Regions from separate parts of the Ahrensia sp. 13_GOM-1096m genome, predicted to be linked through region 1. Evidence: predicted binding sites of a transcription regulator. Region 1 holds the regulator's gene; each other region holds the start of a gene.
The links. The regulator LexA, encoded in region 1, represses DNA repair genes until DNA is damaged. The targets are predictions, from matches to a motif close to TGTTCNNNNTGTGTTCNG.
Positions count from the first base shown of each region.

Region 1 (10,557 bases):
GAAACAATCGAAGAAATCGGTGTCAAAGTTGTTGGTGCGCATGATGTGATGCCGCAGCTATTGGCGCCTATGGGCAAAATTGCCGGCTCTATGCCAACGGCTTCTCAAAGAGCATCAATAGCAAGAGGCATTGAAGCCGCCTTAGCGCTAGGCGCGATTGATGCAGGACAGTGCTGCGTTGTCATCGGCCGCAATATCGTTGCGCTAGAAGGCGTTGAAGGCACAGATGCGATGCTGCAACGTGTTGCAGATCAGAAGCAACATGGCCGCCTTACAAATACGCGCGGCGGCGTTTTGGTCAAAATGTGCAAACCCCAACAGGACAAACGCGTTGATTTGCCAACCATTGGTCAATCCACCATTGAAAATGCAGCGCTGGCTATGCTCGACGGCATTGCAGTCCATGGCGACAATGCAATGATTGTTGATGTTGAAGATGTCATCAAACAGGCTGATGCCGCTGACATGTTTATAATAGGCATTGATGGTACTTATGGGAGCAGTCAAAATGACTGAAGGCCAACCCTATAAAATTGGAATTGTTGCCGGTGAAGAATCGGGACAACTCTTGGCCAGCGAACTCATCGACGCACTCAACGGGATTGTTGATCAGCCCGTAAAATTGATCGGTGTCGGCGGCGAAAGACTCGAAAGCATGGGGTTAAAATCTATCTTCGACCCTGCTGAAATCGCTATTACGGGCGTTTCTGCTGTCATCAAAACACTGCCGAAACTGATTGCACGCATTAAACAAACAGCAGATGCAATCATCAAAGAAAAGCCGGACTGCCTTTTATTGATTGATAGTCCTGACTTTTCATTGCGCGTGGCAAAAAAAGTCAAAGCCACGCTGCCGGACTTGCCAATAGTTAAATATGTGGCACCCACCGTTTGGGCTTGGCGGCCTGAACGTGCGGCAAAAATGGCATCCTATATCAATGAAATTCTGGCGATTTTACCATTCGAGCCGGAAGTCATGCAAAAGCTTGGCGGCCCCAAAACCCATTATGTGGGCCATCGTCTTATATCGGATGTTGCACTGAAAAACGTGTGGGAGCACAACTACAATAAGGTAATGCCTGAAAGCGATACGATAAACCTATTGGTGTTGCCCGGATCGCGCAGCGGCGAAATCAATGCGCTGATGGACGAGTTTGGTAAAACGGTGCATTTGCTACATGAGCGCGGTAACAAACTCAATATTTGTCTTCCTACCTTACCACGGCTAGAAACGCGTATACGTCAATATACGGCAAGCTGGCCCGTATCGCCCACGATAACGACAGACCGTGCAAGCCAGATTGATGCCTATAGGCGTTCAGATGTCGCGCTAGCAGCCTCTGGCACTGTGACGCTGGAACTGGCTTTAGCAGGCATACCCGCAATCAGCTGTTACCGTGTTGACCCTATCATGCGGCTTGCCAAATCATTGATCACAACATGGTCGGCAGCATTGCCCAATATCATTGTAGATAGGCCGATTATCAAAGAGTTTTATGAAGAGTTTGTCCGTGCCGGCGTATTGGCACGGTCGATAGAAGAACTGGTGAACCCAAAACTTTTCGCGCGGCAATATGTGCTGGAAGGGTACAGCGAAGTGCGCAAAAAAATGGCCATCGAAAAAGGTGCCAGCCAACATTCAGCTGAAATCATCGCCAAACTGCTCAGTAAAAAGAACTAAAAAAAAGCCCGGTCTAAGCCGGGCTTTTTAAATGTTTATAACGAACGCTTAGCGCTCATTGACCGGTTTATAATCGCGGTGCGCTGAACCTGTATAAAGCTGGCGCGGGCGACCAATACGCTGGCCTGGATCTTCGATCATCTCTTTCCACTGAGCAATCCAACCAACTGTACGTGCCAATGCAAACAGCACTGTGAACATTGTTGTTGGGAAGCCGAGCGCTTTGAGCGTGATGCCTGAATAGAAGTCAATGTTTGGATAAAGCTTCTTCTCAATGAAGTATGGGTCTGTCAGCGCGATTCTTTCTAGTTCCATCGCAACGTCGAGCAATGGATCGTCCTTGATGCCAAGTTCTGTAAGAACTTCATGACAGGTTTTCTGCATGATTTTAGCGCGTGGATCGTAATTTTTATAAACGCGGTGTCCAAAGCCCATCAGGCGGAATGGATCGTTCTTATCTTTCGCACGGGCGATAAATTCAGGAATACGGTCAACATGACCAATTTCCGCCAACATATTAAGCGCAGCTTCGTTCGCGCCGCCATGAGCAGGGCCCCAAAGACATGCAATACCAGCAGCAATACAAGCAAAAGGATTAGCGCCAGAAGAACCAGCAAGACGCACGGTTGATGTTGACGCATTTTGTTCATGGTCAGCGTGAAGGATAAAGATTTTATCCATTGCTTTGGCAAGAACAGGATTTCCTTTGTACTCTTCACATGGAACAGCAAAGCACATGCGCAGGAAGTTTGCAGAATAATCCAGATCGTTCTGTGGGTATATGAAAGGCTGTCCCACATGATATTTGAAGGCCATAGCCGCGATTGTTGGCATTTTGGCGATCAATCGCAATGATGCGACCATACGCTGGTGCTCATCGGCAATATCTGTTGAGTCGTGGTAAAACGCAGAAAGGGCGCCAACAACACCGCACATGATTGCCATTGGGTGCGCATCACGGCGGAAACCAGTGAAAAAGCGCTGCATCTGCTCATGCACCATTGTGTGATGCGTTACGCGGTAATCAAAGTCTTTCTTCTGCGCTTTTGTTGGCAACTCGCCATAAAGAAGAAGGTAGCAAACTTCTAAGAAGTCGCCTTGTTCTGCCAATTGATCGATCGGGTAACCACGGTGCAGCAAAACACCTTCATCACCATCGATATAGGTAATTTGCGATTCACATGAAGCGGTGGATGTAAAGCCAGGGTCCAGCGTAAACATACCTGTTTGGGCGTATAGCTTGCCAATATCGATTACGTCAGGACCAATAGTCCCGCTTTTAACTTCGTATTCGTAATCCTTAGAATTGACATTCAGCTTTGACTTATTGTCAGCCATCGTTTTCATACTCCTCGTCATGATGGACATTCGTTGGTTCATGCAATGCACGAACCCGAAGATCCGTTGTCCTGTGCACACTTGCTAGAACATTTCGGGCAAGCTGCCAAGCTAGCCCAAAGGGTTATTTGGTGCGATGCAATAAAGTTCATATATCTTAGTTGGAGGCTTGATCTGAAATACGCGCTAACGCTTCCTGCTTGCCCAAAACGAACAAAACATCAAACACACCCGGCGATGTTGCACGGCCCGTTAAGGCGGCGCGAATTGGCTGAGCAACCTTACCAAGTTTAAGTTCTTTGCTATCTGCAAAAGCACGCACAGCTTCATCTAAAGCTTCAACAGTCCAATCATCTACTGCGCTTAAAGCTGTATGGGCATCAACCAATAATGCGCGCGCGTCGCCATCAAGTATAGAGCCTGCTTTTTCATCAAAATTTAGCGGCCTTGAGGCGTGAATATAATATGTACTTTCAATGAGTTGCAACAAAGTCTTTGCGCGATTTTTTAAGCCTGGCATTGCCGCAACAAGGCGCTCTTTGTTTTGTCCAAATAGGCTTTTTGAAAGATCTTCACCGCCTTCAAGATAAGGCAAGAGTTGCTCGATTGAATCAACGAGAAACATATCATCGGCTTCGCGAATATAATGACCATTAAGAGCTTCAAGCTTTTGAATATCAAAGCGTGCAGCGCCCTTGTTAATGTCGCTCACTTGGAACCATGAGATCATGTCTTCGGTAGACATAATTTCATCATCGCCATGGCTCCAACCCAAACGCGCAAGATAATTACGCAAAGCCACTGGCAAGAAGCCCATCGCACGGTAAGCTTCCGCACCAAGAGCGCCGTGGCGTTTGGATAATTTTGCACCATCAGGACCGTGAATAAGCGGAATATGAGCCATTTTTGGGATAGGCCATCCAAGCGCATCATAGATAATTTGCTGACGTGCGGCATTGGTCAAATGGTCATCACCGCGAATAATATCTGTAACGCCCATATCATGGTCATCAACCACAACAGCGAGCATATAAGTAGGTGTGCCGTCGGAGCGCAGGATTACCAGATCATCAAGATCAGCATTGGGAAAACGCACATCACCTTGAACAGCATCTGCAACAAGCGTTTCACCTGTTTGCGGCGCTTTGATACGAATTGAAGGTTTAACGCCTTCTGGCGCTTCGCTCGGATCACGATCACGCCAACGACCATCATAGCGCGGCGGCTTTTTCGCTGCGCGTTGTTCTTCGCGCATTTGGGTCAATTCTTCAGGCGTTGCATAGCAATAATAGGCTTTACCATCGGCAACCAATTGCTCTGCGATCTCGCGGTGGCGATCAGCACGGTCAAATTGAGAAATTACATCGCCGTCCCAATCAAGACCCAGCCAGGTCAAACCATCTTTAATGGCTTCGACGGCTTCATCCGTAGAGCGTGCGCGGTCGGTATCCTCAATACGCAGCAACATTTTGCCGCCGGTATGTTTTGCATAAAGCCAGTTAAAAAGCGCTGTCCGCGCCCCGCCAATGTGCAGAAAACCAGTTGGCGAAGGGGCAAAGCGGGTCACAACACCTGCTGTCATAGAACGTCTCCAAATTTGGGTGAGCGCAGCATATGCGCTTTGATGTGTGTGATGTAGCACAGCCGCCTTGTCGTGCAAGCGTGGGCGACAATATCTGGATAAATTTGCGTTTTATCCTAAACTGACGCTAGGTTACGGCCCGCGGCTATAATTTGGGGTGGCCGGTGCAGGATGATGCGCCATGCGTGGGGATTTAAAACAAGATAAATCGCTCGAGCCAGATGAACGCTGGTTGTTAAAGCTTGATGATTTCACGCCTTTAGACATTCCTTTGCATTCCGATATTATAACGCTTGAAGACAATGTTGTTGTAGAGAAAACGCCAAGTGCGAAAAAGCTTCAAAAGCAGAACATACAATATGGCGCTCTATCGCTTCGCCAAAGGTTGCATGAATGGCTTGATGCGCAGCTTCAGATAGAAATCGGGCAGGGCACAGCATTTCTATTCATTCCTGTCACCATGATTATTGGCGTGACAATCTATATGGCGCTGCCGGTTGAACCTGCCGTTCACAACATACCCGCCGCGCTATTTGTTTTTGCCGCTTTGCGAATTGCGCTGCGCCATGCGCCAATCTTAATGCGTTTTGCCATGAATGCCGCGCTTATCATTTTATGCGCAATGGGTTTGATGCAGTTGCGAACGCATGTGCTGGCAACGCCTATGCTGGGTTCAGAAGTTTCAACGCGTATTACAGGTCAAATCAGGGCAATTGAAAACCGGCCCAACGGATCGGTGCGTTACACAATTGATTTGACCAAAACAGAGCGGCCAAAGCTGCGCTACGCACCAGAGCGCATACGTCTAACCGCAAGAAAACCGCTCCAAAAAGCGCAAATCGGAGAAGGAATTCATGGATATGCGCGCCTGCGCCCGCCATCCGGTGCCGTCAGACCTCAGGGCTATGATTTTGCGTATTACAATTATTTTAGCGGCATTGGCGCCAATGGTTTCTTTTTAGGACAGCCCAAAACAAACGATCTGGGCGCGCAATATACCAAAAACACTCCCATATTGTTGGTTGAGCGTGCCCGTTACTGGTTGGCGAACAGAATAAGGGGCGACAATAAAAGTGCGGTGAGTGCCGTTTCTGCTGCGCTCATCACAGGCGATAAAGCTGCAATTCCTGAAGAGACGAATGAAGTGTTGCGCATATCAGGCTTGGCGCACATTCTTTCCATCTCTGGCCTGCATATGGCTTTGGTTGCAGGCACCGTGATGTTTGCTTTGCGCGCGGCTTTCGCAGTTTCTCCCAATTGGTCAGCAAGCCGGCCAACCAAGAAATACGCAGCAATTGCCGGTTTTAGCGCAATTATTATCTATCTGTTTCTGGCCGGTGCAAGCGTCGCCACGCAGCGATCTTTTATCATGCTGGCTGTGATGTTGGGCGCACTATTGTCTGACAGGTCGGCCCTCACAATGCGCAATCTGGCAATTGCCGCAATCATTGTGATTCTTATCGCGCCGGAAGCTGTGCTGGGGCCAAGCTTTCAGATGTCATTTGCAGCAACATTGGCTTTGATAGGCGTTTATGCCTGGTGGACAAGCCACCGAGCAGGCAGGGAATTTGTTGAGAGCCAAAGCGTGGCCGCAAACATAACGCGTACATCAGCAGGATTTTTAACGGGTTTATCTGTGACATCTATGGTTGCAGGCACTGCGACGGGGATATTTGCAGCATATCATTTTCAGCGCATTGCCATGCTTGGATTGCTGGGAAACCTATTGGCCATGCCGATTGTGTCTTTAATCACAATGCCGCTTGCCATTATTGCCACATTGCTCATTCCATTTGGGCTGGATGGTTATGTTTATAGGGCGATGAACTGGTCTGTAAAAATTGTCATCGAAATCGCCCAAATAGTCTCCGACATCACACCGGATGGTTCTACCGGCGCATTGTCGCCAGCAGCTCTCATTTGGTTGAGCGCGACAATTCTGATTATCTGTTTGTTGCGTTCGCAGCTTCGATATTTGGGGCTATTGTGCCTGATACCGGCCTATATGGCACAATCAACGCTTGAAATACCGCAGCTGATTATTTCTGAGGACGCAAAACAAGTTGCAATCATTGATGAAGAAGGCGGAGCGTTAAAGGTAAACCGTAAACGCCCCAGCGCATTTATTATAGAGCAATGGCAAGCCGCCTATAAAGCAAAAACACTAAAACTGCCGGATAAAGGCGAAGGCAGCTTTATGTGCCAAAGCAAGCAAAGATGCGATTATGAAGGGCAGGTCAATGGCCACGGCTACACTGTAACCTATCTCACTGAGGCACCGAATAAGGCGCAATGGGCATCGGTCTGCAGGCAAGAGGGCATTATAATCGCCGCATTCGCACCCTTTACAGCGACATGTAAAAACCAGCAGAGTATTATCATCACAGCACAGCAATTAGCACTCAACGGCAGTGCCGAGATATATATCCTTAAACCCCATGAAACGGATAATAATAAGCTGCGATATCAAACGGTCTTTGCACAAGGAGATGCGGCGCGTCCTTGGCAGTCACACCGCAAATATTCACGTTCAGCCCGAAATCTCGGGCCTTATCAACGCGATTAATCAGTAATTACGTACCAAACCAACCAAGCGGCCTTGAACCTGAACACGGTCCGGCCCAAAAATACGTGTTTCATAGGCAGGGTTGGCAGCTTCCAAGGCAATGGATGCACCTTTGCGGCGGAAGCGCTTCAACGTTGCTTCTTCATCATCAACCAGAGCCACAACAATATCGCCCATATTGGCAACATCAGTGCGGCGAATAATGACTGTATCACCATCCAGAATACCGGCATTGATCATGGAATCGCCTTCCACCTCAAGCGCGTAATGCTCGCCCTTGCCAATCATATCCGGTGGCATCTGAATAGAACGTGTTTGGTGCTGAATAGCAGAAATGGGAACACCAGCAGCAATTTTACCCATCATAGGGATGCCGACACTATCATCATTGCTGGCACCATTAAAATGCGCTGGCGATGATTTGACTGGGGTCGGGGCCTTGCCTTTACTGCCTTCAATAACGCTGGGTGAAAATGCTTGGCGTGCGCCATTACCGGGCATCATAGCATCTGGCAGTTTTATAACTTCCAATGCACGGGCACGGTTGGGCAGGCGGCGAATAAAACCGCGTTCCTCAAGAGCCGTAATCAAGCGGTGAATACCGGATTTTGATGCCAGATCCAACGCCTCCTTCATCTCATCAAAGGAAGGCGGAACACCGGTCTCCTTCAGTCGTTCATTAATGAAGACGAGAAGATCAAGTTGCTTACGTGTCAGCATGGCGGTTTCCAGAATCAATAAAACAAATCAAGAACATCTATACGTGTTCTATTTGTGTTCTGCAACCAGTAAGATTTAGTTGAGGCTCATTTGATGACAGGGCAAGTCCTGTGAAAGGAACAATATCTTTTTAAAATCATACATTTGTGAAACTGATTACGCACTTTCGCGCACAACCAAACGCCCCATAAAAGTTTTATCGAGCTGAGAATTTTCTGAACTCTCCAAAACATCAACGAGATAGTTGGCCATATCCATCAATGGTTGGCGGTACGTTGTGAGACGGTAATTCGGGCTCTCGCATTGAGGCACATCATCAAAACCAATCACAGCAATATCATCGGGAACCCGAAGTCCTAAGCGGTGCCGAATGGCATCAATAGCACCAAGGGCAAGCGCATCGTTTTCGCACACAATGATATCGGGCCGTTCATTTTCCGGCTTGTTAGATAATGTTTCAGAGATGATATCAGCGGCAAGGATAGAGTCATATGCAGGAACAGCAACACTATCGCAGGTGACGCCAAACTCTTTGGCCCAAAAATCCAAAAAAGTTTCTTTTCGAGATAGATGTGCAGAGTTCGTGCGAGGACCTGCGAGATAGAAGGGCGTCTTATAGCCTCGATCACGGACATATTCAGCAATTTCTAGCGTGGCCGCGCGGTCATCGACCGATATTGAGATCGTGTCTTTGTTTTCAGAAGAGCGCGCAAAGATAATGAGTTTTTTGAAATGCTGCGCTTTGTGAGCCGCCTCTAAAACCTCGTCATCAAACTGGATACCGATAAGGATCGTTGCATCGACGCGGCGGCGGCGCGCATTCATAAGTGCGGGCTCTGCATCATCTCGGTCCAAGGTGTTAACCAGCATCATATCCCAGCCACGGCCGCGCAACACACGGGTGAGGCGCTCAAGCATGACCAATTTATGTGGGTTTGCAAAATCATCAATTAGGATTGCGACAAGATTGGAATGATCGGACGCAAGCGAAGCAGCTCTAAGGTCTGGAACGTAGCCTAATGTCTCGGCAGCTAAGAGAACCTTCGCTCGTGCTGCCGCTGATATTGAAGCATCTTTTTTAAAAGCGCGATTCACGGTCCACCGTGACACACCAGCGGCGGTCGCAACATCATCAGCGGTAACATACCCAGTCGAAGGCGACGATTTCAAACCAATAACTCCATTTTCCGATTTCATGTGTCTACGTCGAAATGACCATTTTTCATAGTGTTTTCATAATTATAGCAACGCTACCAATTCAAGCTACCACAGTATTTTGCACACGTGTGCAAAAATATCTTGCACACGTGTGCAAAATGCTTATAGATTTAACTAAGGCGGCATAACAGCTGCAAAATGGGAGGTTTGAATGCTTAAGGTCGGTTTACTTGGAGCTGGACGAATTGGTCAGGTTCACGCAGTCAATATCACGGGAAACGCGCGTTCAACTTTAGTTGCGGTTGCCGATGTGAACCAGCAGGCTGCCGAAAAACTAGCGGCCGATCATCAATGTGAAGCGCGCTCTGTCGAATCAATTTTGGCTGATCCTGCCATTGATGCTGTCCTTATTGCATCTTCTACCGACACACATTCCGATCTGATTGAGGCGGCCACGGCTGCTGGAAAAGCGGTTTTGTGTGAAAAACCTGTCGATCTGTCTTTGCAACGTGCAAAGGCCTGCCTTTCAGCCGTATCTGCCACCGGCAAGCCGGTTATGATTGGCTTTAACAGGCGCTTTGATCCCAATTTTGCAGCTGTGCGCAAGGCTTTTTCGTCAGGCGAAATAGGCAAGGCAGAATTACTGTCTGTCACCTCGTTTGATCCAGCACCGCCGCCTGTATCATACATTAAAGTATCGGGCGGTCTGTTTCGCGACATGATGATTCATGATTTCGATATGGCTAATTTCTTGATGGGCAAGCGCCCTACAACAATTCGTGCCGTTGGCAGTTCAATTGTCGATCCTGAAATTGGTAAAGCTGGAGACGTTGATACAGCCGTGGTTACCATGACCTATGATGATGGCCGTATCGCAGTGATTAAAAACAGTCGCCGTGCAACCTTTGGTTATGATCAACGCGTCGAGCTTCTGGGCTCTGAAGGGCTGCTTCAAGTTCAAAACATGCTTGAAAACACAATGGTGAAATCAACTGCCGCCGGCGTTGTTTCAGCCAAACCGACATATTTTTTCTTAGAACGATACATGCCCGCTTATATCGCCGAATGGGAGGCGTTTGTTTGCGCTGTTCTTGATGGCGCGGACATTCCTGTGACGCTGGAGGACGGTGTTGCCGCATTGGCAATGGCCGAAGCTGCAACAGAGAGTTTCAAGTCAGGCTCGGCCGTTGAGGTGAGCTACTAACACAGATTTGCGTGAGGCGCTGATTGCGCCAGCCGCATCAATGATCGGGTGATTTGAATCGCCTGATATCGGAGAGGTGACTGATTTTAGTCATCCTACAATCCCTTGGGAGGAAAACACATGAATAAACTTTTAGCATCCGTTGCTGTTGCTGCGACTTTAGCAGTTGCTGCCCCTGCAATGGCTACTGACATCATCGTCGTTACCCACGGTCAAGCAAACGATCCTTTTTGGTCGGTTGTAAAAAACGGCGTTAACAAAGCTGGCGAAGACACAGGCGTCAACGTTCAGTATCGCGCGCCTGAGAC
Region 1 is NZ_JIAX01000009.1:56,193-66,749, reverse strand. Features, by position in the region: gene N530_RS0104175 (LpxI family protein) at 1-516, shown strand, start outside; gene lpxB (lipid-A-disaccharide synthase) at 509-1,681, shown strand; gene gltA (citrate synthase) at 1,730-3,019, opposite strand; gene gltX (glutamate--tRNA ligase) at 3,177-4,601, opposite strand; gene N530_RS17395 (ComEC/Rec2 family competence protein) at 4,783-7,167, shown strand; gene lexA (transcriptional repressor LexA) at 7,168-7,887, opposite strand; gene N530_RS0104145 (LacI family DNA-binding transcriptional regulator) at 8,044-9,084, opposite strand; gene iolG (inositol 2-dehydrogenase) at 9,257-10,249, shown strand; gene N530_RS0104135 (sugar ABC transporter substrate-binding protein) at 10,370-10,557, shown strand, end outside.

Region 2 (10,557 bases), 320 kb from region 1:
TCAAATCAAAGCCTTTGGCCGCTAAGACACGGGCAACAGCCACGGAAACAGCCATAAGTGCAGGCTGCGCGTTGGCGGTGAGCGTCAAAACATCCTCTGGCCCGTCAAACATTGTCGCAGAAAGCTTTTCACCAAGCGCCTCATCAACTTCATCAAAGACCGCTTTTGCCTCGGCGTAAGTCTCAGCAAGTTCTTTGCCCATACCAACAGCTTGGCTGCCCTGCCCTGGGAATGTAAATGCGAGTGTCATGAATAAGTGCTCCACTGGTTTTGGCGGTCAATGAGGATATGATAAAGGATTGTCAAGCTTTCGGCATATCATCAAGTTCAATTAACTTCTTCAAAAAGCGATAAAATTGTTAATCTTTTAACACAATTTTAAACGAAAATAGTCCAACTGAAAGCGTCGACGATTGTCCTCAATCGCTACATGAGTAGCTCGACCGCCATCAGGCATGTTTTTGCATTTAACGCCTGACATTTAGGTCAAGACATTGAAAATCAGTAACATTCGTATCTCAACTCAGCTTTTTTGCTTAGTATTTGGGTTGATTGCAGCATTCTCCATAATGCAATTCTTTCAAAGCAAAGCCGCATCTGAGAATCTTCGGCAAGAGCGCTATCAATTATTGAGCAGCCAGACTCAAAGCGCAATTTCCATATTGCAATATTATTACGACCTATCGCAGACTGGCGAGATGGCGGAAGAAGAAGCGCGCGCTGAGGCTTATAAAACGGTTTCAAATATTCGCTTTGAACCAGACGGTTACTTTTTCGGATTCGACAGCGACACCAATATGATCCTTCACGCCAACCCAAGTACCGTTGGCAAGAACTTTAAAGGCATGACCGACCAAAATGGTTATCCCTTTGCTGATGAGATGATGAACACTGCTGAAAATGGTGGCGGCATAACGAATTATCACTGGCCTAAACTTGGTGAGCCAGAAAATGTCGTATTCCCTAAAGCCAGCTACAACGCCAAATTTGCACCTTGGGGCATTGTTCTTGGTACCGGCGTTTATACCGACGATTTGAACGCTCAGATTTGGGCTGATCAAATGACGTCCATCTTTGCGGCTTTAATTATCCTTATCCTTGGACTTATTGCTGCATATTTCCTTATTCGCGGCATAACAAACCCATTGAAAAATGTGCATGATGCGATGCAAGCGGTAGCGGCAGAAAATACAGATATTGAAGTGCCACACACCGAGATGAGAAACGAAATTGGCATGATGGCAAATGCAACTCAGACTTTGAAAGAAAAGGTCATTGAGCGCCAGCAGCTAACGCAAGCGAAGATCGAGCAAGACGCCCTCATTAATTCTGAGCGTGAAAGCAACACCAACGCCACCAAAGCAGAAGCAGAACGCCAAGCTAATGTCGTAAAGACAATTGGCGCTGCTCTAGCGCAGTTGGCAAATGGTGATCTTTCCACGCGCTGCGAGGCGCTTGGCGGTGAATATGAAACGCTTCGCCAGAACTTTAATAATGCGATGGAAAAGCTTGAAGCCGCTATGGCGAACATTCACCAGAAAGGCAGCGATCTTGATGCTACTTTCTCTGCGATCAGTCATTCGTCTTCTGAGATGTCAACGCGCACAGAAAGCCAAGCAGCGAACTTGGAAGAAACATCAGCTGCCCTCACCGAGCTAACTGAATCTGTTAGCAGTGCTGCGACGGACGCTAAAAATGTTGCTGGCCGTGTTGATGAAGTCAGCATTGATGCAGCCCGTTCAAATGCAGTTGTCGACAAGGCAATTTCTGCAATGAGCAGTATTGAGAAATCATCAGCAGAAATCACAAAAGTTATTAGCGTGATTGATGAGATCGCCTTCCAGACCAATTTGCTTGCACTTAACGCTGGCGTTGAAGCAGCGCGTGCCGGTGAAGCTGGTCTTGGCTTTGCCGTTGTTGCTCAAGAAGTTCGTGAGCTTGCACAGCGCTCTGCTGCTGCGGCAAAAGAGATTAAAGGCCAGATCCAGCAATCAACAACACAGGTTAAAGAAGGTGTTGGACTTGTTGGTCAGACAGGTGAAGCCTTGAAGCGGATTTCAGATCAGATCAATGAGGCTAATCAGCTCGTTGCTAAGATTTCGGTTTCTGCCAGCGAGCAATCTACAACGCTTCATGCCATTTCTGAGGCTGTTAATGAGATCGACTACGGCACACAGCGAAACGCTGCCATGGCCGAAGAGTTGACAGCAACAGCGGGCGGATTGGCGCAAGACACCTCTGAACTCATGTCTATGATCCAGCAATTTAAGCTTACACAAAAACGCGACGAACTGCGTATGGCAAGCTAGATACGAATATAATTCCCAGTTGCACTTAAACAGCAAGCACTTTGCCTCCCCTATTGTTAAAATAGTGGGAGGTCTTTTTTTCTAAAAACACCTATTTGAATATTGTGCTCAGCCCCAAAAATGCCGCAATTGAGGCAATCATTTGAGCGTCCAATCCCACTTCGGTGATTGCTAATAGGGCTTCAATCCGTGACGACACAAATCATTACACAGGCGGGCACACCTGCAAAATTTACCTTCGACCTCATATTGCGAATATTTGGCGGCTTTACATTTATTGCCAGTCAAATTTTCTGCGCGGCGGCAGCGGTCGTATTTTGTACAGCAGGCCTCTTTCATTTAAGCACGAGGGCAACAATGATTGAATCTGCGATCATCGCGGTGCCGACACTTATATTATGTGCACAAGTGTTCATGATGGTCGTGCGTGCAGAACGAGACCCAGACAATAACTAAATTCACGGCTGGATTAGTCCAACCGTGAAATTTCAGTTTTGAGTGTTGATAGCGCCCAAGGCGCATCAATATTCATCGCAATGGCAACAGGCTTGCGGTTTTCATCGGCAATGGTTGCGCCGTAATTTGCTTCATCCAAGCTCACGCGCAAACCGGAACGGTGAAAGTCAAAGCGCTCAGGGTTTGTACAGCACAACACTGCTGCAGCGTCATGCATGGCGCATCCATCAGCGTTGACCACATCGCGGTAGAACTGCAGATAGAACGGCGTGATGCGGCTAATAAAGCCCCCAATTTTCGGCGACTCTTTCGCAAGCGCTATAAAGTCGTCCGACTTCATCAATGTCTGCATGGTTGCATTCAAGCCAACCATTTTGATCTCTAAATCGGATGCAAAAACCTCATCTGCAGCACGTGCATCATGAAAAATATTGGCTTCGGCATGTTCTGTAATATTGCCGGCATGCTCAAATGCACCGCCCATAAGGACCAGTTCCTTAAGGTTTGAAGCAAAAGAATCATCCAACCGCAGAGCGTCGGCAATATTTGTTAATGGCCCTATCGCGCAGACCACGAGCTCGCCTTTGTTTTCGCGCGCCATACGCACCAAAAACGCGGCAGCGGTCTCATCAATATTGGCACCGATCTCAGGCACGTCAATAATATCGCCAAAACCTTCCGGCCCGTGCACATGCGGTGCAGGTTCATATGTGGCTTCGCCATAAGGTAGGCTGGCGCCCTGCGCCACGGGCACATCAGCGCCCAGCAATCCAGCTAAATAGCGTGCATTGCGGCTCGACTGCCCCACAAATGTGTTTCCAAATATTGTCGTTAGGCCGACAAGCTCAATGTCCGGCATGGCATGTGCAAGCGCTATCGCGATCACATCATCAACGCCTGGATCTGTATCAATAATCATTTTCATGCAGCGCTGTTATCGCTATTTATAATCTGTTACAATCTGGTTTTAGAAATTGCGCCTATTTCACCGCGCAAGACTTAACGCTCTCCCCTTGCACTACGGCATAAAAACTGTATAAGGCGGCCATTGCTGATCAGCCGGGGGCTGAACGGAGGGTGGCCTTTTGGCTATTGAACATTGATTGTGTTCGCCTCCCGTGTTCCCGCTCTCGACCCATACCGAGATCAAAGCACCTTTCCTACCACATTTGTGGCGGATCTGGTTGCGGAGGCTTCGCGCTGAACAGCAGCAACGAAAGGAAAGGCATAAAATGGCTTTATACGAGCACACATTTCTTGCACGCCAGGATATTTCTGCGCAGCAAGTTGAAGAGCTAACACAACACTGGAAAGGTGTTTTGGAAGCAAACGGCGGTACAATCGGCCGTGTTGAAGGCTGGGGACTGAAATCTCTTCAGTACCGCATCAAGAAAAACCGCAAAGCACATTTCGTGATCATGGACGTTACTGCACCTGGTGCAGCTATTCATGAACTCGAGCGCCAAATGCGCATTCATGAAGACATTCTTCGCTACATGACTATTAAAGTTGATGCGCACGAAGAAGGCCCTTCAGCAATGATGAAACGCGGTAGCGACCGTGATGATCGTGGCCCACGTGGCAATGATCGTGGTGATCGTCCTGCACGCGGACCGCGTGAAGACTCACGTGGCCCACGCGAAGATAAAGGTGATAACTAATTATGATCGATATTAATCAGCTTCCAACTCGTCGCCCGTTTCACCGTCGTCGTAAGACATGCCCGTTCTCTGGAGCAAACTCTCCAAAGATCGATTATAAAGACGTGAAATTGCTTCAGCGTTACGTTTCTGAGCGCGGCAAAATCATTCCTTCACGCATCACAGCTGTGAGCATGAAGAAACAGCGCGAGCTTGCAAAAGCAATTAAACGCGCACGTTTCCTTGGTTTGCTACCTTACGTAGTAGGCTAATATACGATTGCTCGGCGGTTCGCCGCCGAGCTTTTCTCTTGTGTGTTCGGCATTCACGAGAAACAGAATAATCACACCGCCTATCTGCTTCGACTAAACAGATATGCGAAAATCCGAGTTGGGGTGACATCACCTCTAACTGCTCGATAGCAGGACAGCGAAATGAACATTAACGGCCAAGACATTATGATTGGGTTGATCGCAGGTGCTGCGACGGCTTTGTTGTGCCTTGGTGTTGCGACTGGTTCAGGTCTATCCATTCTGCTTTATCTACTCTCTGCTGTTCCGATTATGGTCGCTGGCCTCGGATGGAGTCTTGCTGCATCAATCATTGCGACCTTTGTTGCGACGATCGCGGTTTTTGTTATTGCAAATGAAATGACAGCGCTGTTTGTTGTTTTGACCACCGCCCTTCCCGCTGCAGCTTGCGCCTATTGGATGACGCTTTCGCGTCCAGCAGAAGAAATTGGCGGCCCACAAGGCAAGCTTGTCTGGTTCCCATTTGCCGACGTTCTATTTCGTATGTGCCTGATGATTGGCGCAGCTTTTATTATTATTGGTATCGCCATTAATTATGGCCAAGAGCTTATGAAGCCTGTTCTTGACGAACTTGTTGCCAATCTTCAGATCAACAATCCCGATTTTGCATTTTCGCCAGAAGCGCGCACTCAGTTTGATGCAGCGATCGTGAGCATGATGCCATTCATGCAGCCCTTGATGTGGACCTGCGTGATGATTGGCAATCTTTACATTGCGATAAAAATTACGGCGACCTCTGGTCAGCTAAAGCGCCCATCAGATGATTTCCCAACAGCTATGCGTATGCCAAAGCCGTCGCTCATCCCATTTGGTATCGCTGCTTTGCTTTCACTGGTTGGCGGCGCTGCCGGCCTTGGTGCCAGCGCGATTTTAGGCGGCCTAGCAGCGGGCTTCATGCTTTCTGGCTTTGCACTATTTCATGCCTATTCACGCGGCCGCGCATGGCGCCCATTTGGCATGTTTGTTTTATATTTTGCGACGGTACTCACAATGTTACCGCCGTTTTTGATGTTCTTGATTGGCCTGTTTTCGCTCGCGCGCAACATGCCGATTTCCAATCCACCACATAACAATTCAAATGAATAGATAGAACGAGAAAGGTTCAATATTATGAAAGTTATTCTTCTTGAACGTATCGCCAAGCTTGGCGCTATTGGCGACGAAGTTACTGTAAAGCCAGGTTTTGCACGTAACTTTCTTTTGCCATCAGGCCGTGCACTACGCGCAAACGCAGCAAACCGCGAAGTGTTTGAAGCACAGCGTGCCGAAATCGTTGCACGTAACGATGAGCGCAAAGGCGTTGCTGAAGAAATTTCAAAAGGCCTCGACGGCAAAACATTCGTGTTTGTTCGCTCTGCTGGTGAAACAGGTCAGCTTTACGGTTCTGTTTCTACACGTGACATTTCTGAGTTTCTTGCGGCACAAGGCCATAAAGTTTCTCGCAACCAAGTCGATCTTAAAACACCAATTAAGACAATCGGCCTTGTGGACATTTCGTTGACACTTCACCCAGAAGTCGAAACAACAATCACACTCAACATTGCTCGTACAGCTGATGAAGCTGAGCGTCAGGAAACGGGTGAAGATCTTTCATCTGCTGATGCGATCTACGGTGAAAACGATGAGAAATTCGAATCACTTGCAGACTTCGAAGATGAAGATGATGATCGTCCACGTCGCAAAAGATCAAATGATGTTGCTGAAGAAGCCGCACCAGAAGCTGCTTCTGAGTAAGCTTTAAAGCCTCACATCAAGCCCGCTTTGTTTATGCAGAGCGGGCTTTTTTATGCGCTATTCCCGTCAACGAAAAAAGCCGATTAACTTTTTTGCCTGTGAATAGCGTGAATAATGTGATGTAGCCAAAAACTCACAACCAAGACCTCAATAAAGCAGCTATAGCTTTAGCTCAATCAGGAGAGAATCATGGCAGACCCAGCGCGCAAACAAAACGCGGCAAATGACGATTCATCGCCATTATACCGTGAAGCGCCCGGCAACATTGAAGCTGAACAGGCGCTTTTAGGTGCTGTTCTGGTCAACAATGATGCATTCTACCGTGTTTCTGACTTTCTAAAACCTGAGCATTTTTACGAGCCGCTGCACCGCCAAATTTTTGAAGTTGCAGGCCAGCAAATCCGTATGGGCAAAACGTCCAATCCGGTGACGATCAAGACATTCTTGCCTGCCGACGAAAAAGTGGGGGACATTACGGTTGCGCAATATCTTGCGCGTCTTGCCGCCGAAGCGGTGACGATTATCAACGCGGAAGATTATGGCCGTGCGATCTATGATCTTGCCATTCGCCGCGCGTTGATCGGTATCGGCGAAGATATGGTGAATATTGCTTTTGATGCACCGGTTGAAATGCCGCCCGGCGAACAAATTGAAGATGCTGAACGCCGCCTGTTCGAATTGGCTGAAACGGGCCGTTATGATGGTGGCTTCCAGCCATTCAATGACGCGCTGCGCACGGCGATCGATATGGCAAACGAAGCCTATATGCGCGAAGGAAAGCTGTCCGGTATTTCAACAGGGTTGAAAACGCTTGATGCCAAGATGGGCGGTCTGCAACGTTCCGACTTGATCGTTCTTGCTGGACGTCCAGGTATGGGTAAAACATCGCTGGCAACGAACGTGGCCGCTAATATCGCGGCGGCATATCGCGGTGAACAACAGGCCGACGGATCCATGAAAGCCGTTGATGGCGGTGTCGTTGGCTTCTACTCTCTTGAGATGTCAGCCGAGCAGCTTGCGACGCGTATTTTGTCTGAAGTGTCGGAAGTGTCCTCTTCAAAAATCCGCCGCGGTGAAATCACCGAAGCCGAATTTGAGCAGTTGGTTACAACGTCGAACCAAATTCAACGTATGCCGCTCTATATCGACCAAACGGGTGGTATTTCTATTGCCCAGCTTGCTGCGCGCGCACGCCGCCTTAAGCGTCAACGCGGTCTCGATGTTATGATCGTGGACTATATTCAGTTGATGTCAGGCTCATCGAAAAATTCCGGCAACCGCGTGCAAGAGATCACAGAAATCACGACCGGCCTTAAAGCGCTGGGCAAAGAATTAAACGTGCCAATTATCGCTTTGTCTCAGCTTTCTCGTCAGGTGGAAAGCCGCGAAGACAAGCGCCCTCAGCTTTCCGACCTTCGCGAATCGGGTTCTATCGAGCAGGATGCGGACGTTGTGCTCTTCGTGTTCCGTGAAGAATATTATATCCAAAACATGGAACCGCGCCGTTCGCCAGAAGATTTCCGAAATGATATTAAAAACGAAGAATATATCGCTTGGGAAGAAAAGATGAACAAAGTGGCCGGCACGGCGGACGTTATCATCGCCAAGCAGCGTCACGGACCAACCGGCACTGCGCGTCTTTCTTTCGTGCCGCAGTTTACGCGCTTTGGCGACCTTGCTGAAGACGATCACGTGCCAGAACAATATGAATAGGCGAATGCTTCGAACATATTGTTTGATATGGCATTAGCAAATTGACGATTATGGCGATAACTGCAATAAGAACGTACCAAGAACACAGGTGCGCGAAACTGCATGGCTAAAAAATCTAAAACCGCATTCATTTGTCAGAACTGCGCCACCACGCACACGCAATGGCAAGGCAAATGCGAAGGCTGCGGCGAATGGAACACGATCGTCGAAGACAACCCTTTAGCGGGCATTGGTGGTGGGCCCGGCCGCGCGCCTAAAAAAGGACGTGTTGTGCCCCTCGCCTCGCTGGATGGCGAAATCGAAGAAGCGCCACGCATTATCAGCCGTGTTGCTGAGCTTGACCGTGTTACCGGTGGCGGTTTTGTTCGCGGCTCCGCCGTTTTGCTTGGCGGTGAGCCTGGTATTGGCAAATCAACACTTCTCATGCAGGCCGCAGCTGCTTTATCCCGCGCAGGGCATAATATTGTTTATGTGTCTGGTGAGGAAGCCGTTGCACAGGTTCGCTTGCGTGCAAAACGGCTCAAAGCCAATGAGACACAGGTGCTGCTTGCAGCAGAAACCAATGTCGAAGACATTTTAACAACGCTCAACGATATGGAGAAGCGTCCTGATCTGGTGATTATCGATTCGATACAAACCATGTGGACAGACAGCGCCGACTCAGCCCCCGGCACAGTCACACAGGTTCGCCAGTCTGCGCAGGCGCTTATTCGTTACGCAAAATCCACAGGCGCAACCGTTGTTATGGTTGGCCATGTCACCAAAGAAGGCAATATTGCTGGACCGCGCGTTGTTGAACATATGGTAGACGCCGTCATCCAGTTCGAAGGCGATGGCAGCCATCAATATCGTATATTGCGTGCGCTCAAGAATCGCTTCGGCCCGACTGATGAAATCGGTGTTTTTGAAATGATGCAATCGGGCCTACGCCAAGTTGCCAACCCATCTGAGTTATTTCTGGGCGAGCGGGCCGATAATGCCCCGGGCGCAGCTGTCTTTGGCGGCATGGAAGGCACGCGGCCTTTATTGGTTGAAATACAGGCATTGGTTGCACCAACGTCGCTCGGCACACCGCGCCGCGCTGTTGTTGGCTGGGATTCTGCGCGCCTTTCAATGATCATTGCTGTGCTGCAAGCGCATTGCGGTGTGAACCTTGGGCAGCACGATGTTTACCTCAATGTTGCTGGCGGCTATCGCATTTCTGAACCTGCGGCCGACCTTGCGGTTGCCTGTGCATTGATTTCTTCACTTGCTGGACTTGCTTTGCCGACTGACTGCGTCTATTTCGGCGAGATTAGCCTTTCGGGCTCGATTAGACCGGTGCCCCATGCGGGCCAAAGGATAAAAGAGGCCGAAAAACTGGGTTTCAAGTCGGCAGTTTTGCCAAAAGGAAGCTCGGATGTACCTAAACGCAACGATGAAAGCATTTTTGCAGCGGAAAAACTTGTAGATCTGGTCGTAAAGATTGCAGGCGGCAAAACACTATCCTATGAGAGTGATGAAAAATAATGGACGAAACGGGACATGTTTTGGTCATTCGGAATTAAGGGATAATTTGGTCGGGCCTTTAATATTAAGAAACCGATCTTTTTACGGGAATAGCATTCAATGCCAATAACACTCCTAGACGGCCTTTTTATCGGCCTTGTTCTTCTTTCAGCTTTACTGGCAATGGTACGCGGATTTTCTCGCGAAGTATTATCAATCGCCTCTTGGGCAGCAGCCGCTGTTGCTGCGTTTTTCTTCTACAAGCAACTTGCGCCAACCGTTGATAATTACATTGGCAATGAGTTGATTTCGCAGCTTGTCGCAGCTGGCCTTATTTTCATTGTCACATTGATTATTGTGACCGTGATCACCATGCGCATTGCTGATATGATTATTGATAGCCGCGTTGGCCCACTTGACCGCACACTTGGTTTTGTATTTGGCGCAGCACGTGGTATCGTGGTTGCAGCTGTTGCAGTTTGGTTTATCGACTTTTTTGTCGGCGGCGCCCAAATTGGCTGGATTGATAATGCCAAATCCAAACCATTCCTTGATACGGTTGCAAACCGCATGATCAACCTCCTGCCAGAAGATATAGACAGTATGATCTCTGGCGAAAATGATTCACAAAATACGGATACTTAGCTATCATGACACATGAATCCGACCACGAAGCAGACGATCATTTTCACGACGAATGCGGCGTGTTTGGCATTTATGGCCGCCCCGACGCAGCATCGTTTACAACCCTTGGTCTGCATGCACTTCAGCATCGCGGCCAAGAAGCTGCTGGCATTGTTACTCACGACAACGGCCAATTCCACATTGAGCGCCATGTCGGGCTCATTGGTGATACTTTCACCAAGCCTTCTGTGATTGAACGCCTGCCGGGCGATAAATCAATCG
Region 2 is NZ_JIAX01000009.1:377,256-387,812, forward strand. Features, by position in the region: gene fabD (ACP S-malonyltransferase) at 1-250, opposite strand, end outside; gene N530_RS0105830 (methyl-accepting chemotaxis protein) at 501-2,309, shown strand; gene N530_RS0105835 (hypothetical protein) at 2,499-2,765, shown strand; gene N530_RS0105840 (nucleoside hydrolase) at 2,779-3,690, opposite strand; gene rpsF (30S ribosomal protein S6) at 3,998-4,426, shown strand; gene rpsR (30S ribosomal protein S18) at 4,429-4,677, shown strand; gene N530_RS0105855 (DUF2232 domain-containing protein) at 4,840-5,802, shown strand; gene rplI (50S ribosomal protein L9) at 5,827-6,450, shown strand; gene N530_RS0105865 (replicative DNA helicase) at 6,640-8,163, shown strand; gene radA (DNA repair protein RadA) at 8,266-9,672, shown strand; gene N530_RS0105875 (CvpA family protein) at 9,772-10,296, shown strand; gene purF (amidophosphoribosyltransferase) at 10,302-10,557, shown strand, end outside.
Region 2: radA (DNA repair protein RadA) is a predicted target of LexA. The motif match lies at 8,231-8,248, and genes of this name have one in related genera.

Region 3 (10,557 bases), on a different contig from region 1:
AAAGATGTGTTTTGGACATTTTGTTGATGGGCAGGCGAGCCTAGTTGTTGGCACGCACACCCATATGCCAACGGCTGATCACCATATTATGGAAGGCGGTACGGCCTATATGAGTGATGCTGGCATGTGCGGCGATTATAATTCGTCACTTGGCATGGACAAAGAAGAGCCGCTTAATCGGTTTTTGACGAAAGTGCCAAAAGGCCGATTTGAGGCTGCTGATGGGCCTGCAACGCTATGCGGTGTTTGTGTGGAAACATCAGACCGCACGGGCTTGGCAGAAAAAATTGCGCCACTGCGGATTGGGCCGCGTTTAAGCGAGACAATGCCAGAATGGTGGTAAAGGGCGTGATATATTGCGTTTGGCGGGGGCTTTAGGCTCGTAATGCCATAAGTTCGACAGCTCTTTTGCCTGATCGCGTGATGGCATCAAACACAACGCGGTTACGGCCTCTGTGTTTGGCATGATAAAGATTTTTGTCTGCGTGTTTCATGATCTCTGAAACGTTTTGCTCTTTGGCAGCAAACACTGCACCAATAGACACGGTGAAGTTAAAAGGTTTATCGGCACCCACATCAATCGGTGATTTAGCAACTTTTTCGCGGATACGCTCTGCAATTTCATAGGCCTGTCTTTTGTTGAGCAGGCGCAGGTAAATACCAAATTCTTCGCCGCCCAAACGACCCACGAAGTCGTCTTCTCTGATCGTGTCGCGGATAACATTGGTAATCGTCATTAGCGCGGCGTCGCCAACATCATGGCCATATGTGTCGTTGATTTTCTTGAAGTTGTCTGCATCCAACATCAGAAAATAGCCTTCCTGCACTTCTTCTTGGCGGCAAGATTCGACATTGCGAACGAAATGCACACGGTTGAAGACGCGTGTCATCGGATCAATTGAAGCCTCATAGCGGGCGATTGCAGTCTCGCGTTCTAAGTTTTCATTGGTCGATAATAGTTGGAGATTTGTTTTGTTCAGCCGTTCATTTTGCTTGAAAAATACAAATCCAAGAGGGATAGCAACAATCGTAGATATGATTGGGGCAAGCATAATTGCGGGTTCTAACATGTGCGGCATAAGTGCCTGAACAATAGCATAGGTGACGACCTGTGCACCGACTACTGCCCATCCCATAACGAGAAGCATTTGTTTTGTAAGACTAAACATCATTCACCCTCTTTAGAGTGAACGTAACGTAAGGTCTTGAATATCAGTTTAATCAATAAGGTAAATTAATTGCTATTTAATCGTTAAAATGCCGACTTAGTCAAAGAAGTCGATGATCGGTTCGTAGGTTTTACAAAGTCGGACGTGGCAGTTAGCGCGATCCTTTGACGGCACGAGCGCAGGTTCAGCTCTTTCATCCCTTTTGCAAAACCGATCGCCCGAAACATAGCGATCATAGAGCGTATAATTTGCAACGCGTTTTGATGGATAACGCAGAATAGCTGCACCATCACGGTTTAGAATGTTTTGAATATTCGCACATGTTGTTTGGGGCGTGTCGACGCGCTCAATTGCAAATGCCGGCGTCGTTAATGCCAACGCCGTTATTGTGAGTGCTATACGGCTTATCGTGTTACTCATTATCAACCTCCTCAATCCATGCTGCATAAAGCCGCGTTTTTGAGGCGAAATAATGTTATGCAAAGGCTGGGCGCAACGATGTGCAGAAACTAGTGCTTCATGCCTTTTTTACGCGCTGCTGCAATGAGCTTCATTTGCTTGCCGCCATAGTTTTTATCAAGATAATCCATTGTGCTATGAATGATCACCGGTGGAATCTGGTCAAACGGTGCACTGGAAGCATGATTGGCTTCATCTTTGGTTTTTCCGCTCTCCAGCGCGGTCAGAAAAATATAACCGCGTATAGTGAGATGGCCGCGGCGGGTGTTTTCTTTTAAAAACCACCAGATGCAGATGCCGATAACAATGATTGTTAGGGCGATTTTTGAAAGCATAATTTAAGTCCGCTGGTAGGCGCAAATGAGCGCATCATAATTTTCAGGCTGGCCTTCATAGGTTAAATCGCCTTGCGGCAGCACAACCCAATCTTGCTTGGATTTGATCCATATATGACCAGCAGGTTTTATCCAAGATGCTTCTAAAGCTGCTTTTTAAACGCGTGACACACCGCGCCACATTGGCAGCCTCATACTCTTCTAAAACGGCTCACTTTAAAATCCTCGTTTGGGCGCTGGACGTTTCGCTTGTTCTTTTCTACAAGCAGGCATCAAAACCAATCGCTAAAATAAGAGACTTTTATGGCTGGTCATTCGAAATTTAAAAATATTCAACACCGTAAGGGCCGTCAGGATAAACTGCGCTCTAAGATTTTCTCGCGTCTTTCCAAGGAGATCACGGTTGCTGTGAAAATGGGCGGCGGTACTGTCGATCCGGATATGAACCCACGTTTGCGTCTGGCTATTCAGAACGCCAAGGGTCAATCCATGCCCAAGGACAATATCGCCCGTGCGATCAACAAGGGTTCTGGCGGGGATGCCGAGGACTATAAAGAAATGCGCTATGAGGGCTATGGCCCAGGCGGCGTTGCCATTGTTGTTGAAGCGCTCACAGACAATATCAATCGTTCAGCCTCTAACATTCGCTCAGCTTTTGCTAAAAACGGTGGTGCCCTTGGCGAGACAGGTTCTGTTTCGTTCATGTTCGACCGTGTTGGCGAAATCACCTATAAGCCAGAAGCTGGTGATGTTGATGCTGTGATGGAAGCTGCCATCGAAGCTGGTGCCGAAGACGTTGTTTCTGAGGAAGAAGGTCACACGATTACATGTGCCTTTGAGGATCTGGGTTCAGTTTCAAAGGCGCTTGAAGCTGCGCTTGGCGAAGCAGAATCTGTCAACATTATCTGGCGTCCGCAAAACCAAACGCCTGTTGATGAAGAGAAAGCCGCGACATTGATGCGTCTGCTTGATGTGCTTGATGAAGATGATGATGTTCAGAATGTTTTCTCAAACGAAGATATTGCTGAAGACGTTCTGGCAAAACTCGACGCATAGGTTTCACGCTTTTATCGTTTGATTTGGAATGTTGTACTACTAAAGTGCAATATTCCGCTACGTCATATGGCAAGCCTCACGCAATCGTTTGCATATAGTTTCTAACTTATGCGACGTTGCGGGGAGGCAATTGCGATGATTGAACCAATGCTGAAGGCCGAGGAAGCGGAGGACGCTTACCTCGATTTGGATGCTGAACAGCTTGCTGAAAATCTAAATCCCGAAGGTATGGCCGATGTGATTGCCCATGTTGGCGGGCAGATCAGCACTTTGGCGGTTAATATTGCCGATACTTCCGGTATTGTGGGGGATGTTGCCAGTGCTATGGCCAAGCAATCCGATGCTTTTGCAGATGTTTATTCCTCCGCCGAAGAAATTGCGGTTGCCAATGTTCAATTGTCTGACGTTTTGAGCCAAGCAACGAGTATTGCTGATGGTGTGCAGCAGGGTTTGAAATCAACGACAGCCTCGGTTGAAGAGATTTTTACCGCCGCCTCAAGTGATATCACAGCGATGGCTCAATCGGCCGATACGGTCACGAACGAGTTTTCTGGCGTTAAAGAGAAAATTTCAGAAGTCTATAATTACTCAGAATCAATTCAGAAAATTGCAAGCGAAACACAAATGCTTGCGATCAATGCAGGCATTATTGCCACCAGAGCCGGTGATGCGGGCAAAGGGTTTTCGATTATTGCTAGTTCCGTGCGCGAATTGGCGGTGCAAACATCAGAAGTTTCAAAAAATATTACGGCCCGTTTAAACGCGCTTGAAGCGACCGTTAGCGAACTTGTGAAACATGGTGAAACCAGCCGCAAACTGGCCGCCGAAGCCATGGTGCGTTCTGAGAAAATTGACGCTGAATTTGGGCGGTTTCGCGAATTTGGTGATCAAGTCGATACATTGACGGCTTCAATCGGAGAGATTGTTGGTCCTGTGAACCGCAATTCAGAGCTTTGCGGGCGCATCATTGATACGATGGGCACGCTCAATGGTGAAGTAAAGGTCAATACCGCCGCACTGAGCGACACATCCAACAAGTTTGATACATTGGTTAGCTTTACCGAAGAAATGATCTTGCTGATTGAGCAAAGCGGTGTGGAAACCGAAGATTCGCAGATCATACGTCACTGTGTTGATGCTGCAGAGCGAACCGCTGCGCTTTTTGAACAAGCTATAGCGGAGGGGACAATGAGTATCTCCGCGCTGTTTGATGAAAATTATCATCCGATCCTGAATAGTAACCCGCAGCAAGTGCGCACGCAGTTTACCGATTTTACCGACCGCGTGATGCCGGATATTCAAGAACCGTTTTTAGAACTTGATACGCGTATTGCGTTTTGTGCTGCGATTGACCGTAACGGCTATCTGCCGACGCATAATAATATCTATTCGAAGCCACAATCGAACGATCCGATTTGGAATGCTGCCAATTGCCGAAATCGGCGCATATTTAATGATCGCACTGGACTGGCAGCAGGACGTAATACAAAGCCATTTCTAATGCAGACCTATCGCCGCGATATGGGGGGCGGTGTTTTTTCACTTATGAAAGATTTGTCCGCACCGATCTTTGTTCAAGGCAGGCATTGGGGCGCGCTTAGAGTGGGCTGCAAGATTGCGAACTAAGTGCTTACACTATGTTTGTTAGCGCAGCACATTGTCGAGCAATGGCAATGCCAAAATGGAAGCGGCTAAAATTAGAGAAAAAGCAACGCGCTTATACAACACTTCGCTGGCGCCAATAAAACATTTTGCGCCGATATGAAGGCCGATAAAATAAGGCAGCATTGCCAATATGCCGAGCGCTATCGCTTCAGCTGTGAAGATTTGTCCGAAGTAATAACCGATCAAAATAATGATATCTGTCAGGAACAGATAGAAAATCATATTGGCGCGCACCTGTGCCGCTTTGTTATCGCCCGCCATCCAATAGAGCAGGGCAGGCGGGCCGGGTAGTCCTGCGGCAGCCCCCATAAAACCACTGGCTGCACCAACGCTAACGGACACCGATTTGCTGCGTGGACCGCGATATTTAAAACCGCCCCACAAAAGAGTAACAGCCAGCGCGATAGAAATACAAATGAACCAGCGCATTGCGATTGGTTCGGCTGTCTTTAAAACGTAAATGCCGAGCGGCATCAAAACCAAGTACCCAAGAACCAGTGGCAGCACTTCGCGCCATTGTGTTTTGTGCCGCGCTGACCAAGCAAGCGCTATTGCTGGCACGCTATCAATAATCGCGATAAGCGCTAGTGCAATTTTAGGCGTGAAGAGTGCGGCTGTAACAGGACCAACAAGCATTCCAGTTCCAAAACCTGAAAAGCCGCGCACAATGCCCGTTATGAACACCACACATAGGACAATCTGGCTAGCGGGATTGGCTAGGTGCGCATAAATCAGTTCGATCAAATCATTGCTTTCTAAATTCTGTCGGCAATCATGATATCGATATACGCGCCGCTGCCATTCTTGAAGATTATGATATGATCTTTAAACAATATGCCACTGTTGTTTGGTGCCAGATTATAAAAATCTTCAAGCATAGAAGCCGTGGTCTGCATCGGTCGGTTTGATGAATTGAATGCCCATGCACTGGGTGTCTTAAATGTAAGTCTGTAAAATGTTTCTGGTTTGTTCACTTTTGCCGATTATTGCGGTAAAGAGAATAAAACAGGTTTGAGCATGACAGAAGCGATTCGCATTATCGGCATTGATCCCGGGCTTCAGCGCACCGGTTGGGGGATTATTGAATCTCTTGGCAATTCATTGAAGTTTATCGATTCTGGAACTGTTACTTCGACCGCAAAGTTCGATTTGGCCTCGCGTTTGCGCGAATTGCACGACGGGTTGGTTGAAGTTATTCACACCAATATGCCGCAAGAGGCGGCGGTGGAAAATACTTTTTCAAATGCCAATCCAGCCTCCACTTTGAAGCTCGGTCAGGCACGCGGCATTGCGATGTTGGTGCCAGCTTTATCAGGATTGCCGGTTGAGGAATATGCGCCGAACCAAGTCAAAAAATCGGTTATTGGTGTCGGCCACGGCGATAAAAAGCAGATTGCTATGATGGTGAAAGTATTGATGCCGCGCGCGCAGTTTTCAACCGAAGATGCTGCCGACGCATTGGCGATTGCAATATGTCATGCGCATATGCGCAAAGCGCGACGTTTGGAAAAAAGGTTTGCATCGGCATGATCGGAAAACTCAAAGGCACAGTTGATGAAATTGACGAAGACCACATTATTTTAGATGTGCACGGCGTTGGTTATGTTGCATTTTGTTCAGCGCGCACGCTCTCTAAAATGACGGCGGGCGAGGCGGCCATTTTGCACATAGAAACCTATGTGCGCGAAGATCAGCTCAAGCTTTTTGGCTTTTCAACGGTTTTGGAACGCGATTGGTTTCGTTTGCTGCAATCTGTGCAAGGCGTTGGTGCAAAAGTCGCATTGGCGATATTGTCGACGCTGACACCATCTGATCTGGCAAACGCCATTGCGCTGCAAGACAAAGTCATGGTGGCGCGCGCGCCCGGCATTGGACCAAAGGTTGCGCAGCGCATTGTCACCGAGCTTAAAAACAAAGCACCTGCTTTTTCTGGCGAAGCGGCTGGCACGATGGGCTTAAAACAAGAGCTTGGCGAAGGTGTTGCCTCCAGTGCTGTAACCGATGCGGTGTCGGCGCTTTCCAATCTTGGTTATTCACGCGAGCAGGCAGCCAATGCTGTTGGCGCAGCGTTGCGTGATGCAGGTGAAGATGCCGATAGCGCAAAGCTTATCCGTCTTGGCTTGAAGGAATTGGCGCGGTGATTGTTTTTTCAGCTATCGTAAAATGATGACATTTTCAGAAAAAATCAGATGTGTTCTGGTCGCAGGTTTTCTGGGTCCGCTTATCGGCACATTGATATATAACGCCATCTATGTTGACTTTATCGCGTTTCATTTTGTGTACTTTTTATCGCTCATCTATTTAGCCGTGTGGTTTGTGCCAAGTGGATTAATCGGTGGATTTATCATGGTTGAATGGCGCAGGCGATCGGGTTCAATGGACGTTATAAGAGCCGTTATCAGTGGTTTTTTAGGTGGTTTTATACCCGCAGTACTTATTGTCGGCTTGGTTTTGCCCGAGGCTTTCTGGTCAGGAACACTGATGATTAGCAGTTTGGGAGCCGTGACAGCGTTTATCCTATGGTGTAGCCGTGGCATGTTCGGATTAAAGGGACTTTGATGAACGACGCTGACCGTATTATCGATGCCGAGAAAAAGGGCGAAGATTTTGACACTTCGCTACGGCCGCAAACGCTTGATGATTTTACAGGTCAGAAGGCTGCGCGCGAAAATCTAAAAGTGTTTATCGAAGCGGCTAAGAACCGCGGCGAGGCGCTGGACCATGTTCTTTTTGTTGGCCCTCCTGGGCTTGGCAAGACAACGCTTGCACAGATTATGGCCAAGGAACTTGGCGTCAATTTTCGCTCCACGTCTGGTCCGGTGATTGCCAAAGCGGGTGATCTTGCTGCGCTTTTGACAAACCTTGAAGAGCGCGATGTGTTGTTCATTGATGAGATACACCGGCTTAATCCGGCGGTTGAAGAAATTCTCTATCCAGCGATGGAAGATTATCAACTTGATCTGATTATCGGCGAGGGGCCTGCGGCGCGGTCGGTCAAGATTGATCTATCGAAATTTACACTTGTTGCGGCAACCACACGGCTTGGGCTTTTGACCACGCCTTTGCGCGATCGTTTCGGCATACCTGTGCGGCTTGAGTTTTATACAGCGCAAGAGCTTGAGAAAATAGTGCGGCGCGGTGCGCGGATTATGGGCCTCAACATTGATGATGAAGGCGCGATGGAAATTGCCAAGCGCTCGCGCGGCACGCCGCGTATAGCAGGGCGCTTGCTGCGCCGTGTGCGCGATTTTGCCGATGTTGCCAAATCCGGTGTTGTGACCAAAGATATTGCCGACAAGGCGCTTTCACGGCTCGAAGTAGATACGATTGGGCTGGACTCGCTTGACCGGCGCTATCTCAATCAGATCGCGCGCAATTTTGGCGGTGGTCCAGTTGGTATTGAGACGATTGCTGCGGCGCTTTCAGAGCCACGTGATGCGATTGAAGATATTATTGAGCCTTATCTTATTCAGCAGGGCTTTATTCAGCGCACGCCGCGCGGCCGCGTTATGACACCGCGCGCTTGGGACCATATGGGGCTGAAAGCGCCGTCTGATATGGCCGCAGTGCAGACGGGCCTGTTTGATGATGGTGATGCGTAATCAGCATCATTTGCGTACACAAGTTTTTGTGATTGGCTCTTGGGCGTAAAATTCCCCAAAGAACGTTGGTCTGGGCAAAGGAGAAAGCCATGCAGAACGATATTCAAACGCTGATTCCGCGCCAACCGGTTCCGGATCTTACATTGCCGCTTGTTGGAGGCGGTGAGTGGAGCCTTACGAATGAAGCGCCCGATACATTTTCAATTTTGATTTTTTATCGTGGCTGGCATTGTCCTGTTTGCCGCAAACAGCTTGAAGAAGCCGAAGCGCTGGTTGAACAATTCGAACAAAAGGGCGCAAAGCTAACCGCGATTTCTGTTGATGGGGAAGACCGCGCCAAGGAAATGCACGCCTCTGCCAAGCTTGATAAGTTGAAGCTTGCCTATGGTTTGACGTTAGAACAAGCGCGCCAATGGGGCTTGTTCATTTCGACAAGTCGCGGTTTGACATCTGTGAATGTTGAAGAGCCGATTAAATTTGCTGAACCGGGATTTTTCCTGATTAAGCCGGACAACACATTGTTCTATTCCAGTGTGCAAAGTGCGCCATGGGGTCGTCCAGCGCTTGAACCATTCCTCAACACGATCGATTTCATTGTTAATAAGAACTATCCTGCGCGCGGTGAAATTATCACGCTGGACTAATTGTTTTTAGGCAAATCGAGTTCTTTTATCAGATCGCCCGGCATGGTCTGCCCGCCAAAGGTTTGTACCATGCCGAAGGCACCGCCAAACGACCACATTGACCAGCCAAATTGATATTTGTCTGCCAATGCGATCATGTCTTTTAGATAGGCAATGCGCCATTCAGACGGGATTTTGAAATCCTTGCCATATTCCTGCGCGATAAAACCAAACTCGCCTAGGAATATCTCGTCTGGCGCAATGTCATGACGGGCAGCCCATTTGGCAACTTTCTCAAATGGCTCTTCGAGCAGTTCGACTAAATCTTCGCCGCTGCCCCATTCTTCTAATTCATTGCGGATATACCAGCCAGCATTGCTGCGCTCATTTCCGCTCAATGTTCTGTCGATGTAGCGATCATTGTCGTCTGGCAATGTGCGAATGGCCGGAGAGCTGAGCTGTGAAGGTGGATAGGGCAGGTTTATAAACGCACTGACCGGTCTGCCGACCCAATCTGCGCTTTGGTGCGTTAAGATAAACGGATCATAGGAGTGAAAAGTCCAGATGATGTTTTTATCGCCAAACGCTTTAGGGTCAAGATTGATAAGCCCTTGGGCAGAGGCATAACAGGCACCGGGAACGACCAAGGTAATCGTGTCATTGGCTTTGCGCGCAGCATCATGAAGCTGTGTTGCTTGGGCCTGCCAAATTTTCATCTCGTCAGATGCGCCGCAGTCATATTTCGGTTCATTGATGATTTCGAGCGCGACTTTTTCTGCGTCATAATCAGATAGGGATTTCGCGATTGATGCAATCAATGCCTTGTATTTTACGAAGTTCAAATCATCATTCAAAATCTGATCAAGACCGATAACTTGTCTGTCGGCGCTGTAAGCGATGGTGTGCAGATCGACGATGACATTGAGGTCGGCATTTAAGATGCGATCAATAGCGCGGTGCATATTCTTGAGCAGCGTTTCGCGCCGGTTTTGATCTTCATCATGCAGAAATATTGCTGGGTCAATGGGCATGCGAATTGTTGATAGGCCATCGCTGCGGAGCGTTTTTAATGCATCGTCAGAGACAAATTGCTGCCATTCGGGGAAGTTTGTGAGAACATCGTCATCGTTCCAGCGGCTTTCATTGGGCCATGTAACCCATTGATCCATGCTAATGCCGCGGCCAGCTTTAAAGGTGGCTGCATAAGTCGGTATGACATTGAATATCAATGTTACAGCGAGCAACGCAGCAATAAATCTTGCAATTAATATCTGTTTAAAGTCAATCATGGCGGGTAAATACCACGCGAAACTGGATGCTGACATGACAAACTCTCAAAATGGTGAACGCGGCGATGCTGTCTCGCTTTGCGGTATCATCGACGAAAAAACGCATCGGCTGATCGCGCGGGTATATTTTGCCGACACTGATTTCTCTGGCGCGGTCTATCACGGGCGCTATCTTGAGTTTTTGGAGCGGGGGCGTTCAGACTTTTTGCGCTGCATTGGTGTGCATCACAGTGATTTGTTGAACAATGATGAGGGCGCTTTGTTCTGGGTCGTGCGGCGCATGGAGCTTGATTTTAAAGCAAGCGCATCCATCGACGATATTTTGCAGATTGAAACGCAGCTGACATTTGTTGGCGGTG
Region 3 is NZ_JIAX01000012.1:159,933-170,489, forward strand. Features, by position in the region: gene N530_RS0110150 (YmdB family metallophosphoesterase) at 1-343, shown strand, start outside; gene N530_RS18615 (GGDEF domain-containing protein) at 375-1,172, opposite strand; gene N530_RS17840 (hypothetical protein) at 1,266-1,589, opposite strand; gene N530_RS0110165 (hypothetical protein) at 1,679-1,963, opposite strand; gene N530_RS0110175 (YebC/PmpR family DNA-binding transcriptional regulator) at 2,267-3,019, shown strand; gene N530_RS0110180 (methyl-accepting chemotaxis protein) at 3,155-4,645, shown strand; gene N530_RS0110185 (sulfite exporter TauE/SafE family protein) at 4,664-5,428, opposite strand; gene ruvC (crossover junction endodeoxyribonuclease RuvC) at 5,702-6,214, shown strand; gene ruvA (Holliday junction branch migration protein RuvA) at 6,211-6,825, shown strand; gene N530_RS0110205 (hypothetical protein) at 6,848-7,243, shown strand; gene ruvB (Holliday junction branch migration DNA helicase RuvB) at 7,243-8,286, shown strand; gene N530_RS0110215 (peroxiredoxin-like family protein) at 8,376-8,930, shown strand; gene N530_RS0110220 (glycoside hydrolase family 5 protein) at 8,927-10,234, opposite strand; gene N530_RS0110225 (YbgC/FadM family acyl-CoA thioesterase) at 10,233-10,557, shown strand, end outside.
Region 3: ruvC (crossover junction endodeoxyribonuclease RuvC) is a predicted target of LexA. The motif match lies at 5,641-5,658, and genes of this name have one in related genera.